2 regions of the Vibrio alfacsensis genome follow, and region 2 is predicted to be linked to the other one. Evidence: riboswitches for the same ligand, from Rfam matches in the RefSeq annotation. Region 2 holds a riboswitch; the other holds the start of a gene.

Region 1 (6,840 bases), on a different replicon from region 2:
CGCAACATCATCAACGACTGGATAGAGCCCTAGACTTTGCTTAGTTAGAGTTGGAAAGCTAACGCTCTCGCATTGTGCAGACCAACCAACTTGAATACCTAGTCGGTTATCCTCCAGTACAGGCGTGGGGAAATCATAGAATTGGTCAGCCCACTGAGTAGATCTTCCCTCGTCAAGGTTGTCATTCAACAGTGTTTCACGTGAAACATTCGCTTGTTGAGTTAGCATTCCTCGAGCAAGTGTTAACGCATCTTCGATAGGAAAATCGAGTACTGTCAGCGTTACTGTCCAAGCAAGGTGATGTTCGGGATCGAACATTGCGTTGAATTTGGACTTAACGGAAAGCGCTCTCACTTCGTTGTTAATTGGGTGACGCCAGATATCAAGCTGAAGCACTTTCTCCTTTTCATCGGATACCTGCGTATCAGCAATGCCAATATAAATCGCTTTCGACGGTTGCTTAGCACACGCATCTACCGATAAAGCAGAGCGGTAATAGAGCACAAATGAACTCTCATGATCAGAGTCATAACCATCAATAAGATCTGCCGTTATGCGTGTGGTCTGTTGGTCGCGAACAAGCTGAATAGATTGAGTTGGGCTCACACCCAACTCAATGTCTTCGATGCTAAAACCCTGTTCTTTCGCCAACAGCAAACATTGCTGAACTAAACCTGTCAGTTCAATCAATGATGACGGAATAAGGATTTTGCTCATTAGTCACTTACCTCGGCATGTGCTGCTGGGTGGTATAGCTCAGAACCTGTATCTCTAAACTCTTGCGATTTCTGACGCATCCCCTCAAGAGGATCATCCAGCATTTTGATCGATATAGCTTGGTCCGCAGCAACTTGCTCAGTGTCTTTCGCGTACTCTCGTACCTCTTGCGAAATCTTCATGGAGCAGAACTTTGGTCCGCACATCGAGCAGAAGTGAGCAACTTTTCCAGACTCTTGAGGCAAGGTTTCATCATGGAAAGCGCGTGCGGTATCTGGGTCGAGTGACAAGTTAAACTGGTCTTCCCAACGGAACTCGAAGCGAGCTTTAGAAAGTGCGTTATCACGAACTTGAGCGCCAGGGTGTCCCTTAGCCAAATCCGCGGCGTGCGCAGCAAGCTTGTACGTGATCATGCCTACTTTCACGTCTTCTTTGTTTGGTAAACCAAGATGCTCTTTAGGAGTTACGTAGCAAAGCATCGCACAGCCATACCAACCAATCATGGCAGCGCCGATGCCTGAAGTAATATGGTCGTAACCAGGAGCGACGTCTGTCGTCAATGGACCAAGGGTGTAGAAAGGAGCTTCATGGCAGTGCTCTAGCTGCTCTTCCATGTTCTCTTTGATCATATGCATTGGAACATGACCAGGACCTTCGATAATCACCTGTACGTCGTATTCCCACGCTATCTTGGTCAATTCTCCAAGAGTACGAAGCTCTGCAAATTGCGCTTCGTCGTTAGCATCGGCAACCGAGCCAGGACGCAGACCATCACCGAGAGAAAGTGCCACATCATACTTAGCACAGATTTCACAGATCTCTCGGAAGTGAGTATATAAGAAGCTTTCTTGGTGATGCGCTAAACACCATTTCGCGATGATAGAACCACCACGAGAGACAATGCCAGTAACGCGTTTTGCAGTCATTGGCACATAACGAAGTAGTAAACCGGCATGGATAGTGAAGTAGTCAACGCCCTGCTCTGCTTGCTCGATCAGGGTATCACGCATCACTTCCCAGTTAAGGTTTTCAGCAACACCATTCACTTTCTCAAGCGCTTGATACATTGGTACGGTACCTATCGGAACCGGACTGTTACGTAGAATCCACTCGCGAGTTTCGTGAATATTACGTCCAGTAGAGAGATCCATAACGGTATCTCCACCCCAGCGCGTTGCCCATACTAACTTCTCTACTTCTTCTTCAATCGAAGAAGTGACCGATGAGTTACCAATGTTGGCGTTCACTTTGACCAAAAAGTTACGTCCAATGATCATTGGTTCGGATTCTGGGTGGTTGATATTAGAAGGGATAATAGCGCGACCTTCGGCGACTTCTTTACGCACAAACTCGGCGGTAATGTCTTTTGGAAGATTCGCTCCGAAGCTTTGACCCGGATGTTGTTGATTCAGCACTTCATCGCGGTATTGAGCACGCCCCATATTTTCACGTAGGGCGATGTATTCCATTTCTGGGGTGATTATACCTTGGCGAGCATAGTGCAATTGAGTCACGCACTGCCCATCTTTGGCACGTCGAATACGTGGTAAATTTCCGTAACGAAGATCGTCTAGCGTTTCATCTTCTAGGCGCTCTTTGGTGTATACCGAGCTTACTTCATCAAGTAGCTCAGTATCGGCACGCTCTTCAATCCACTCTTCTCTCAGCTTAGGTAAGCCATTGTAAATGTCTATGGTGTGATTTTGATCTGTGTATACACCCGAGGTATCGTAAACGCGTACTGGCTCATTAGGCTCGAAAATAGGCGCTTCTTTTGTGCCCCCAATAAGGCTATCAGCGAGTGATATTTCACGCATTGGCACACGAATATCAGGACGTGAACCCTCTACGTAGACTTTTCTTGAATTTGGGTACGGTTGTACCGAGAGTGTATCAATGAACTGTTTTGCTTCCAGTCTCGCTTGCTTGCGACTCGACATAGCATTTTTCCTTGCTTTGTTATGCTTAGATAAAAAGTATTGGGATAAAAATGCTTGGCGGATAGATGCGACAAGAGGAATCGAATTGAGGACAAGTTGAGCGGATGCTCTTCGTCTATAACAACATTCGACTATTTGATAGGTCGACCAGATAGAACTCTGGTGTAGATATCTTCTCTTGTTCCCTTCGCAGATTCTAATCTGATCAGGTTCAACGGATCCCGAATTAACGGTCTCAGCCTTATGGCACTCCGACAAGTGAAATCAGTATATAAAAACGGCTTGGTTAAACCAAGCCGAGTTGTTCAAAATTTGACTAACTACGCATCAATAACTGAAAGCCAATCCATGCAGCTGAGATGCTTAGTACAACATTCAATAAAACGTTCAGACCCATTTTGAAGAAAGCGCCTTGTTGCATCAAAAGAACATTATCCATCGAGAACGTGGAGAATGTTGTTAGTGCACCAAGAAAGCCTAATCCAATGATTTGGCGCCAAGGATCAGTTGCAAGTATCTCACTTTCAAACGCCGCAATCAGCAGCCCCATAATAAATGAACCAACCACGTTCACAGTGAGGGTACCGTACGGAAAGCCACGACCAAGTAGCATCACACAAAGTTCAGAAATTAAGTAACGAGAACATGCACCAAATGCGCCACCTAATGCAATAAACCCCAAAATGGATAGTTGTCCCATAGTTCCCCCAGAAAAGTTAATGGCGACATTGTAATCAAATCTGAGGCTATAGTGACGATGAAATCTTAGAATTTAGCAAACGCCCTCACTCGGAATTTGGGTATATTTTAAAAGTTACAGGTGTCACGTAGGGCAAATAAACACCGTTTCAACAAATGTGTTAACGAGAAAAGTGAACACAAGCTCATATGAGGCTAACAGAAGAGAAAATTTTAAGCTACTGATTTCTGTTAGCACTATGATTACTTATTTTTAGGAGTACTAGAGAAATATAGAATATACGACAAAACCCTAGCATTGCTACTAGGGCTTTGTCTGAATAAATGGCGGGGCGGCCGGGCTTGCGTTCAAGCGGGACTCGTTGGTCGAAGACCAAGTTTATGCATATACGAAAAAGCCCCAGCATTTCTGCTAGGGCTTCGTCTGAATAAATGGCGGAGCGGACGGGACTCGAACCCGCGACCCCCGGCGTGACAGGCCGGTATTCTAACCAACTGAACTACCGCTCCACACGGTGACGGAGATTTCTCTCTATCCGGTAATCGCCGTTCAACGCGTTTACCTTAAAATTAAAGCCTGGCGATGTCCTACTCTCACATGGGGAAACCCCACACTACCATCGGCGCTATTTCGTTTCACTTCTGAGTTCGGAATGGAAATCAGGTGGGTCCAAAATGCTATGGTCGCCAAGCAAATTCTGTCTTTTTACTTTCGCTTTTTCGAAAAAAGGGAAAACAAAAAGTTTGGAAAGCTGTTTTTGTGTTCTCTACACAATCAAGTCTTGTTCTTGCTTTGAGTCCATCAAAACCCTTTGGGTGTTGTATGGTTAAGCCTCACGGGCAATTAGTATCAGTTAGCTCAATGCCTCACAGCACTTACACACCTGACCTATCAACGTCGTAGTCTCCGACAACCCTTTAGGATACTTAAAGTATCAGGGAGAACTCATCTCAAGGCTCGCTTCCCGCTTAGATGCTTTCAGCGGTTATCGATTCCGAACTTAGCTACCGGGCAATGCGTCTGGCGACACAACCCGAACACCAGAGGTTCGTCCACTCCGGTCCTCTCGTACTAGGAGCAGCCCCTTTCAATTCTCCAACGCCCACGGCAGATAGGGACCGAACTGTCTCACGACGTTCTAAACCCAGCTCGCGTACCACTTTAAATGGCGAACAGCCATACCCTTGGGACCGACTTCAGCCCCAGGATGTGATGAGCCGACATCGAGGTGCCAAACACCGCCGTCGATATGAACTCTTGGGCGGTATCAGCCTGTTATCCCCGGAGTACCTTTTATCCGTTGAGCGATGGCCCTTCCATTCAGAACCACCGGATCACTATGACCTGCTTTCGCACCTGCTCGAATTGTCATTCTCGCAGTCAAGCGGGCTTATGCCATTGCACTAACCTCACGATGTCCAACCGTGATTAGCCCACCTTCGTGCTCCTCCGTTACTCTTTGGGAGGAGACCGCCCCAGTCAAACTACCCACCAGGCACTGTCCGCAACCCCGATAAGGGGTCGACGTTAGAACATCAACACTACAAGGGTGGTATTTCAAGGACGGCTCCACAGATACTAGCGTACCTGCTTCAAAGCCTCCCACCTATCCTACACATGTAGGGTCAATGTTCAGTGCCAAGCTGTAGTAAAGGTTCACGGGGTCTTTCCGTCTAGCCGCGGGTACACTGCATCTTCACAGCGATTTCAATTTCACTGAGTCTCGGGTGGAGACAGCGTGGCCATCATTACGCCATTCGTGCAGGTCGGAACTTACCCGACAAGGAATTTCGCTACCTTAGGACCGTTATAGTTACGGCCGCCGTTTACCGGGGCTTCGATCAAGAGCTTCGACCGAAGTCTAACCCCATCAATTAACCTTCCGGCACCGGGCAGGCGTCACACCGTATACGTCATCTTACGATTTTGCACAGTGCTGTGTTTTTAATAAACAGTTGCAGCCACCTGGTATCTGCGACTCTCGTCAGCTCCATCCGCAAGGGACTTCACCATCAAGAGCGTACCTTCTCCCGAAGTTACGGTACCATTTTGCCTAGTTCCTTCACCCGAGTTCTCTCAAGCGCCTTGGTATTCTCTACCCGACCACCTGTGTCGGTTTGGGGTACGATTCCTTACAATCTGAAGCTTAGAGGCTTTTCCTGGAAGCATGGCATCAATGACTTCACTACCGTAGTAGCTCGACGTCGTGTCTCAGCCTTAGAAAGAGCCGGATTTACCTAACTCTTAAGCCTACGCACTTGAACCTGGACAACCGTCGCCAGGCCCACCTAGCCTTCTCCGTCCCCCCATCGCAATTGTAAGAAGTACGGGAATATTAACCCGTTTCCCATCGACTACGCCTTTCGGCCTCGCCTTAGGGGTCGACTTACCCTGCCCCGATTAACGTTGGACAGGAACCCTTGGTCTTCCGGCGAGGAGGTTTTTCACCCCCTTTATCGTTACTCATGTCAGCATTCGCACTTCTGATACCTCCAGCATGCTTTACAACACACCTTCAACGGCTTACAGAACGCTCCCCTACCCAATGAAGTAAACTTCATTGCCGCAGCTTCGGTTTATTACTTAGCCCCGTTACATCTTCCGCGCAGGCCGACTCGACCAGTGAGCTATTACGCTTTCTTTAAATGATGGCTGCTTCTAAGCCAACATCCTGGCTGTCTGAGCCTTCCCACATCGTTTCCCACTTAGTAATAATTTGGGACCTTAGCTGGCGGTCTGGGTTGTTTCCCTCTCCACGACGGACGTTAGCACCCGCCGTGTGTCTCCCGGATAGTACTTACTGGTATTCGGAGTTTGCAAAGGGTTGGTAAGTCGGGATGACCCCCTAGCCTTAACAGTGCTCTACCCCCAGTAGTATTCGTCCGAGGCGCTACCTAAATAGCTTTCGGGGAGAACCAGCTATCTCCAGGTTTGATTGGCCTTTCACCCCTAGCCACAAGTCATCCGCTAATTTTTCAACATTAGTCGGTTCGGTCCTCCAATTGATGTTACTCAATCTTCAACCTGCCCATGGCTAGATCACCTGGTTTCGGGTCTATATCCAGAGACTGAACGCCCAGTTAAGACTCGGTTTCCCTACGGCTCCCCTAGATGGTTAACCTTGCCACTGAATATAAGTCGCTGACCCATTATACAAAAGGTACGCAGTCACAGGACGTAATGCCTGCTCCTACTGCTTGTACGTACACGGTTTCAGGTTCTATTTCACTCCCCTCACAGGGGTTCTTTTCGCCTTTCCCTCACGGTACTGGTTCACTATCGGTCAGTCAGTAGTATTTAGCCTTGGAGGATGGTCCCCCCATATTCAGACAGGATATCACGTGTCCCGCCCTACTCGATTTCACTGAATGTGCGTTGTCGACTACGGGGCTATCACCCTGTATCGCCGGACTTTCCAGACCGTTCGTCTAACGCATATAAAGCTTAAGGGCTAGTCCAATTTCGCTCGCCGCTACTTTCGGA
Region 2 (6,840 bases):
GGTATTGCTTGGCTGGCAATCAGAATGGGCAGGAGCCAACGTTTGAGCGGTTCGAACATCAGCATTTGTAATGCGAAGAACAAGCCCATTGATAATCCAAGCACCAGACCAAACAAGATCTCTTGAGCCGTAACCCAAGTATGTTTGAGCAATACGTCATAACGAGTCACTAATCTGTCCAGAACTTCAATTGGCGAGGGTAAGATGAAACTTGGCATGTCGAATACGACAACAGCCAGTTGCCACAAGCCCAAGATGACCGTCGTGCTGATTACCAAGCGAAGTGCCGGATGAGTCACTCGCTCCTTTTTATCTATTTTCGTTGAAATGGAGTTGTACTGAGTCATGTCACTCATAGTCTTTCTCCAATTGATCCAATATGGCTTGTTGTAATGCAGCACATTCACCGTCGAGCACTCTCGGTGGCTTTGAGTTTGGAACAACAAGGTGAAGAGCTTGCGCAGGCGTACCCTGCAATACATAGAGTTGGTGAGCTAGTCGCACCGCTTCTTGGGGATCATGAGTGATCAATACCACGGTCTTATCTTTTAGTAATTCGGCAGATAAGGTTTGCAGTTTATGACGAGTCACGGCATCGAGCGCCGAGAAAGGTTCATCCATGAGAACTAAGGGCTTGTCTTGCATGAGAGTTCGGGCGAGAGCGACACGCTGTCTCATGCCGCCAGACAGTTGATCGGGTTTGGTGTTTGCGTATTCTGTCAATCCAACTTGTTTTAATAAGGTCAGCGCACGTTGCTTGTTTTGTTCGGACCCATGAGGCCTTGTTGAATGAGAAAATCGTGAACTTAGGCAGACGTTGTCTAACACGTTCAACCATGGCAGTAACAGGTCTTGCTGCGCCATGTAGGCAATGCGATCGCGCAAGGCGATGCCATCCGTGGTGGTCAGCTCTCCATACCAATCAACCTTGTCATCCAGCAGACCCGCGAGATAGCGCAGGATCGTCGTTTTACCACAACCACTGCGACCAAGTAAGACTGTCCATTTGTTCGCAGGGATGTTCATGCTCAACCTTGCTAGCGTGGGGGTCAGGCTGTCTTTGTATTGTAGGCCAGCGTCCGAAAGTTGAAGGCCCAGAGTTCTAACGCGCATTATTGTTTTTGCCAAAGTTTGGACCAGCAAAGAAATGATGCACAGGGCCGTGACCTTGACCGACATCTAACTCATCGGCATGAGCAATAGCTTGGGTGATGTATTCTTTACCCAAATGTACGGCTCTATTTAGACTGTTCTCTTGGCCAAGGTAAGAGGCGATAGCGGATGAAAGCGTGCAGCCAGTACCGTGTGTGTTTTTGGTTGGGAATCGTTTCGCACTGATGAGTTCAGCACTGTCTTGCAGGATCAAGAGATCGTTACTGTTTTCATCTTTTTCTAAATGCCCGCCTTTTAACAGTACCGCTTTTGCACCGAGAGCGCGTAAGTCGGCAATCATGTCATTCATCTCAGACTCTGATTGAGGAACCGCCTTACCCGTAAGCGCTGCACCCTCTGGTAAATTTGGAGTAATGATGTCAGCGAGCGGAATCAGTGCTTCTTTCAATGTGCTGATGGCAGACTGTTCCAATAACAAATCGCCGCTGGTGGCGACCATTACAGGATCAATGACAAGGTGCTTGGGCTGATACTGCTTAATCTTGTTGGCAACAACTTTAATGATGCTCGAATCCGCCAGCATGCCAACTTTAACTGCGACAATGTTGAGGTCGGTAAAAACGGAATCGAGCTGGCTTTCAACATGCTCTAAAGGTATCGGGAAAATAGCGGAAACACCCTGCGTATTTTGCGAGGTAATAGCAGTAATCACCGAACAGGCAAAGCTTCCGGTTGCGGATATGGCTTTGATGTCTGCTTGAATGCCTGCGCCGCCGCCACTGTCCGACCCTGCGATCGTCAATACAATCGGGGTGGTTGACGATACTGTCGTTTGTGTTTTCGACTCTGCTGATGGTTGTTCTTGGTTTGATTGCTGCGCCATGGTCGCTCCTATTAAAAGACGTATAGGAACTGACTTTGGCTATCGCAAGGGAAGATCGGTGATCGGATCCGTTGAGGCTAGCTAAACTGATGGATGTTCAAGATCGGCTAGTGGCAAAGTAATGATAGTTCCCTACGTCAGTACTAACTGAATCAGGTTCAACGGGTCTCTATTTCGATCTCAGCCAACACAATTACTGCATTGGCTCCCCGACTATTTCGCTAGGATAATAGCAGTTCACGAATAGTAGATGTACGGATTTTTTCGTTTGAATCAAACAATCGATAAATTTTGAGAAGTCCAACTCTGTTTGATATCGGTATTGAGTATTTTTATCTCTGTTAATTAAAAATTGACTGGAAAGTTCTTGGAACAAATGATGTTTTGCATTGAAAGTGGTAGAGAAAGACTCCATTTATCATTGATAGTTCGACATAATACGTAACGAATCGTTGTTTGATTTAGCAAGGATTAGCATAAAACAAGGTTAAAAAAGTGTTAACATTTAACGCGTTGCCAATATGCTTTTGAGTCATCCAATTTAGGTTGTGACTGTTATAAACAGAGTCTAACTCAGAGGTGGGGAAGGCTAGGACGATCAACGAGCAAGGAGATTTCATGCTTAATTCTGTAACAGCGAAAGCGGTGATCGATCATGCCCTCTTTTTAGGGGCTGATTTCGCTGAGCTATTCGTTGAACACCATCAAACCAACACTGTCCAGATCGCATCTGGTGAGGTGGACAAGGTGAACTCGGGTATCGATTTTGGTATCGGTATTCGTCTCTTCTTCGGTCATAAAGTGCTTTACGGTTACACCAACAGCACCGATGAAGCCGAGCTTAAACGCGTAACCTCACTGCTTGCAGCAAAAGACAAGCGTGAGCAAATCGTGTCAGCAGGTTCTCTCAATCTGAACCGCTACCCAATTCAACATGGTTGTCGTATGCCACTTGGCAAAGACGCTAACCTAGATTCTAAAATTGCTTTCTTATTGCAAGTTGACCAAGCCGCACGCGCAGAGAGTGAACATATCAGCCAGTTCATTGGCAGCGTGCTTCAGCGCGAACAGCAAGTGTCTATCTTCAACTCAGAAGGTCTACACGTTGATGATACTCGCCACTACATCCGAGTTGCTGGTAACACTGTCGCGCAAAAAGGTAATGAGCAGTCTTCTGGTATGGAAGGTCCTGGCGCTCTTGCTGGTTGGGAGTTCAGTGAACAGCTGGATGCGAAAGAGCTAGGTCAAACTATCGCGCAGCAAGCGTTAGTAAAACTTGGTGCGGATGCGTGTCCATCGGGTGAAATGCCAGTGGTAATTGGTAACGGTTTTGGCGGTGTTATCTTCCATGAAGCGTGTGGTCACTTGCTAGAAACCACTTCGGTTGCGAAGAAAGCATCAGTCTTCCACGACAAGATGGGCGAAATGGTTGCTCACACCGCAGTGAATGCAGTCGATGATGGCACCATGACCAACGAATGGGGCTCGATTCACATTGATGATGAAGGCATGAAGACTCAGCGCACTCAATTGATCAAAGACGGTAAGCTAACCAGCTTCATGGTCGATAAAATGGGTGGCATGAAGACAGGTTATGAGCCTACGGGTTCTGGTCGTCGTCAAAACTACAAGTTCGCACCAACATCGCGCATGCGTAACACCTTTATCGAAGAGGGCGAGCATGCACTTGATGACATGCTGGCAGGCATCGAACGTGGTATCTATGCGAAGAAGATGGGCGGTGGCTCGGTTCAACCGGGTACGGGTGAGTTTAACTTTGCTGTTCGTGAAGCTTATCTCATTGAAAATGGCAAAATCACCAAGCCTCTGAAAACAGCAACGCTGATCAGCACGGGTCCAAAAGTGTTGAAAGAAATCAGCATGGTCGGCAAAGACATGGCGCTTGCGCCGGGCATGTGTGGTTCAGTAAGTGGTTCAGTACCAACAACAGTCGGTCAGCCAACGCTGAAAGTCGATAACATTCTGGTAGGAGGCGGTAACTAATGAGCCAAGAACAACAACTTCTTACTGCGGTTGATTACGTCCTATCAGAAGCAAAACGCCAAGGGGCAGAAGCGGACGTCATTGTAAACCGCAACAGCAGCTTTTCTTTGAAAGCGAACCAAGGAAAGCTGGATGAGTACAAAGTAAGCTCAAGCCAAGTTCTGGGTGTTCGTGTTGTGAAAGATGCGCGCGTTGCAACGAGCTATTCTGAGTCGTTAGAGCAACCAAGCTTAGATTTGATGCTGACCAATGCACTGCAAAGCGCTCGCTTTTCCAAGCAAGATGAACATCAGGCCATTAGCTGTGTGAACAGCCAAATCACGACCGATGTTGCTGAGATTGCACAAGAGGATACCACCTCGGTTGACGAAAAGATCGAACTGTCTCTCGCTCTTGAGCAAGGCGTAGTCGCTCTGCCTCACGCTTCTAGCGCACCTTACAATGGTTATAGTGATAGCGAAACGCAATTAATCATCGCCAATACACAAGGCTCGTTGTGCCAACACTTCGAACGCTCGTTTACTTGTTACGCGTATACCTTGTTTGAAAAAGACGGCAAACAGTCGATGGCGGGTAGAATGTCACTGGGTCGCCATTTTGATGAGTTGAACCCAGCTTACTGTATCGAAAGTGGTTACAACCTTGCTCGTGATCTTCTTGAAGGCGCTCCGGTTACGACGGGTAACTATCCTGCTATTTTTCACATCAATGCGCTAGCAAGTTTATTCGGTGCTTTCGGCAGTGCTTTCTCTGGTGTAAGCGCGATGAAAGGTATTACGCCACTGGGTGACAAGCTTGGTCAACGTGTTGCGAGTGATTTGATTACCTTTACCGATACGGCTTACATGCCAAATGGTATGGCGATCGCAAGTTTTGATAGTGAAGGCTTCGCGACTCAAAACAATGTCATGATTGCTAATGGTGAGTTGAAAACCTTGCTACACAACAGCCAGACCGCAAGTTACTTGGGCGCAGTCTCGACAGCAAGTGCTGCGCGTGGTGCAAAATCGAGCTTAGACGTGTCAGCGAATCACAAAGTGATTGCGACAGGCAACAGCAGTGCGTCAGAAGTAAAAGCGGGTGAGTACCTAGAGTTAGTCGAACTTCAAGGTGTCCATTCTGGGGCGGATGCAGTGAGTGGTGATTTCTCGTTTGGTGCGAGTGGCTTCTTGTGTCGTGATGGTAAGCGCATTCAACCAGTACGTGGTATCACGGTAGCGGGTAACTTCTACAAGTTGCTGCAAGAAGTTGAGGCAGTAGGTGATACTCAGCTAATTAACGATAGCCGCACTTTCTTCTCGCCAGACGTTCGTTTTGCTCGTTTGAGCATTGGTGGTAAGTAAACTTAGCATTCCTATAGAAACAAAAAGAGGACTCATTGCAGTCCTCTTTCTTTTATCAACTCACGAAAATTAAAATTCGCGAATGTCCAACTCATTGTGGATTAAAACCACACACTGAGAAGCGAAAAGCATCTTAGGACCTAAGCTGATCTTCTCTGTGCCAAGGCGCTTCAAGCTGTTAAAAGACTTCTTCGGCATCGGAATATGGTCAGTTAGCAAGAAACATGGGTTTCCACCGATTTCAGCATCACGAACAAATTCACCTTTTTTATCCAACATATATAGCTGGTGGTCTTCTGCGAGTTCTTGCACTAGTCGTTCGAAACTCACTGTGCGAACGGTAATACCAGGTTCGACTTCACGAAGCTGCTCTTTACCCATGCCCACTGATGCGTCCAAAGCGCGAGCCACTGCTGCAATTAGCGTTGACTCATGGAAGCCGCCAATGTTGGTGATGTCGTTGGAGCGAATAGTGATGGTACGGGAGAAATCTTTTGTGCTTTCTAAAACCAAATGCACAACAACATCTTCACGGTGCGATTGAGCAACAAACATAGTGTTCATCATGGTATGAGCAAGAATCTCTGTATGCGCTTCATTACCAACACCTTCTAACAGTGCCTTGCTGGTGGTGGGTGCAGCGCGAGCTCGTAAAACAAAAGAGCGCATAAATTTAGCCTCTATATAGAAAGAGTGAATGCGCGGAGTATATACCTAAGTAAGCGCAATATGCTAGGACCAGAGGTAGCGTTGATTTTGTGGTTAGATAATCATTGGAATCCAATACACCGAAGCCTATCGCAATAGAGAAAGGGCAGGCTGTGAGCTTAATAGTAAATGTGAACTTATTTACAAAGCTTCGATTGTTGTGCTGAGTGTGCTCGTTAGAATAGAAGTAATCTATTTAGGAGCGGTATATGGAAATTAGAAAAATAAACAAACAAGTTTATAGAAAGAAAGTGAATCTCGTCATTGGCGGCTTTGTAGCACTGCTTGCGATATCCTCCCTTGCATTTAGCACAGTGTTGATCGTTTTATTTGGAAATACAGACATCGTTCCTGAGCAATCAACGGGAAACTTTCACTGGAACTTGATTGGTGTGGTTCTCGCGTTCGCAACGTCACTCTCTTTACTGAATCAATTTAAAACTCGGTCATACATGGAGGAAGTGTTGTATGTCTGGAAACTCAAGCAGCTGCACAACAAGATCTTCCGCAAACTGAAAAGCATTAAAGCCGCTTCTGCTGAGCATGATGTAAAAGCGCTGACGGTACTTAAGTTCTACTATACGACTCAAAGTCAGGTGTTTGAGTTAGACAACAACACATTGACGATGAGCAGTGTAAATAAAGAATTAGAGGCTATTGAGAAAATCGAAGCGGCACAATCACTGGATCTTGATATCACAAGCTTTGAAGAGTCTTGGATAGATACATATTGATTGCCTATTTGCTACTTGAAGTTAACAACCAAGTGCTAAAAACAAGCGTTTGAGT

The links. A riboswitch is a leader RNA that binds a small molecule or an ion and turns the genes downstream of it on or off. The one in region 2 is predicted to bind thiamine pyrophosphate.
Region 1: linked by a shared signal. The riboswitch ahead of thiC (phosphomethylpyrimidine synthase ThiC) and the one ahead of thiD (bifunctional hydroxymethylpyrimidine kinase/phosphomethylpyrimidine kinase) in region 2 are both predicted to bind thiamine pyrophosphate.

Annotation. Positions count from the first base shown of each region.
Region 1 is NZ_AP024165.1:3,103,890-3,110,729, forward strand. It holds gene VA249_RS14345 (thiamine phosphate synthase) at 1-717, opposite strand, end outside; gene thiC (phosphomethylpyrimidine synthase ThiC) at 717-2,657, opposite strand; TPP riboswitch at 2,823-2,921, opposite strand; gene crcB (fluoride efflux transporter CrcB) at 2,974-3,357, opposite strand; tRNA gene VA249_RS14360 (tRNA-Asp) at 3,790-3,866, opposite strand; rRNA gene rrf (5S ribosomal RNA) at 3,932-4,048, opposite strand; rRNA gene VA249_RS14370 (23S ribosomal RNA) at 4,180-6,840, opposite strand, start outside.
Region 2 is NZ_AP024166.1:77,517-84,356, forward strand. It holds partial or broken gene VA249_RS15040 (ABC transporter permease) at 1-290, opposite strand, end outside; gene VA249_RS15045 (ABC transporter ATP-binding protein) at 349-1,113, opposite strand; gene thiD (bifunctional hydroxymethylpyrimidine kinase/phosphomethylpyrimidine kinase) at 1,103-1,996, opposite strand; TPP riboswitch at 2,109-2,218, opposite strand; gene VA249_RS15055 (TldD/PmbA family protein) at 2,615-4,000, shown strand; gene VA249_RS15060 (TldD/PmbA family protein) at 4,000-5,343, shown strand; gene trmY (tRNA (pseudouridine(54)-N(1))-methyltransferase TrmY) at 5,413-6,012, opposite strand; gene VA249_RS15070 (DUF3087 domain-containing protein) at 6,261-6,785, shown strand.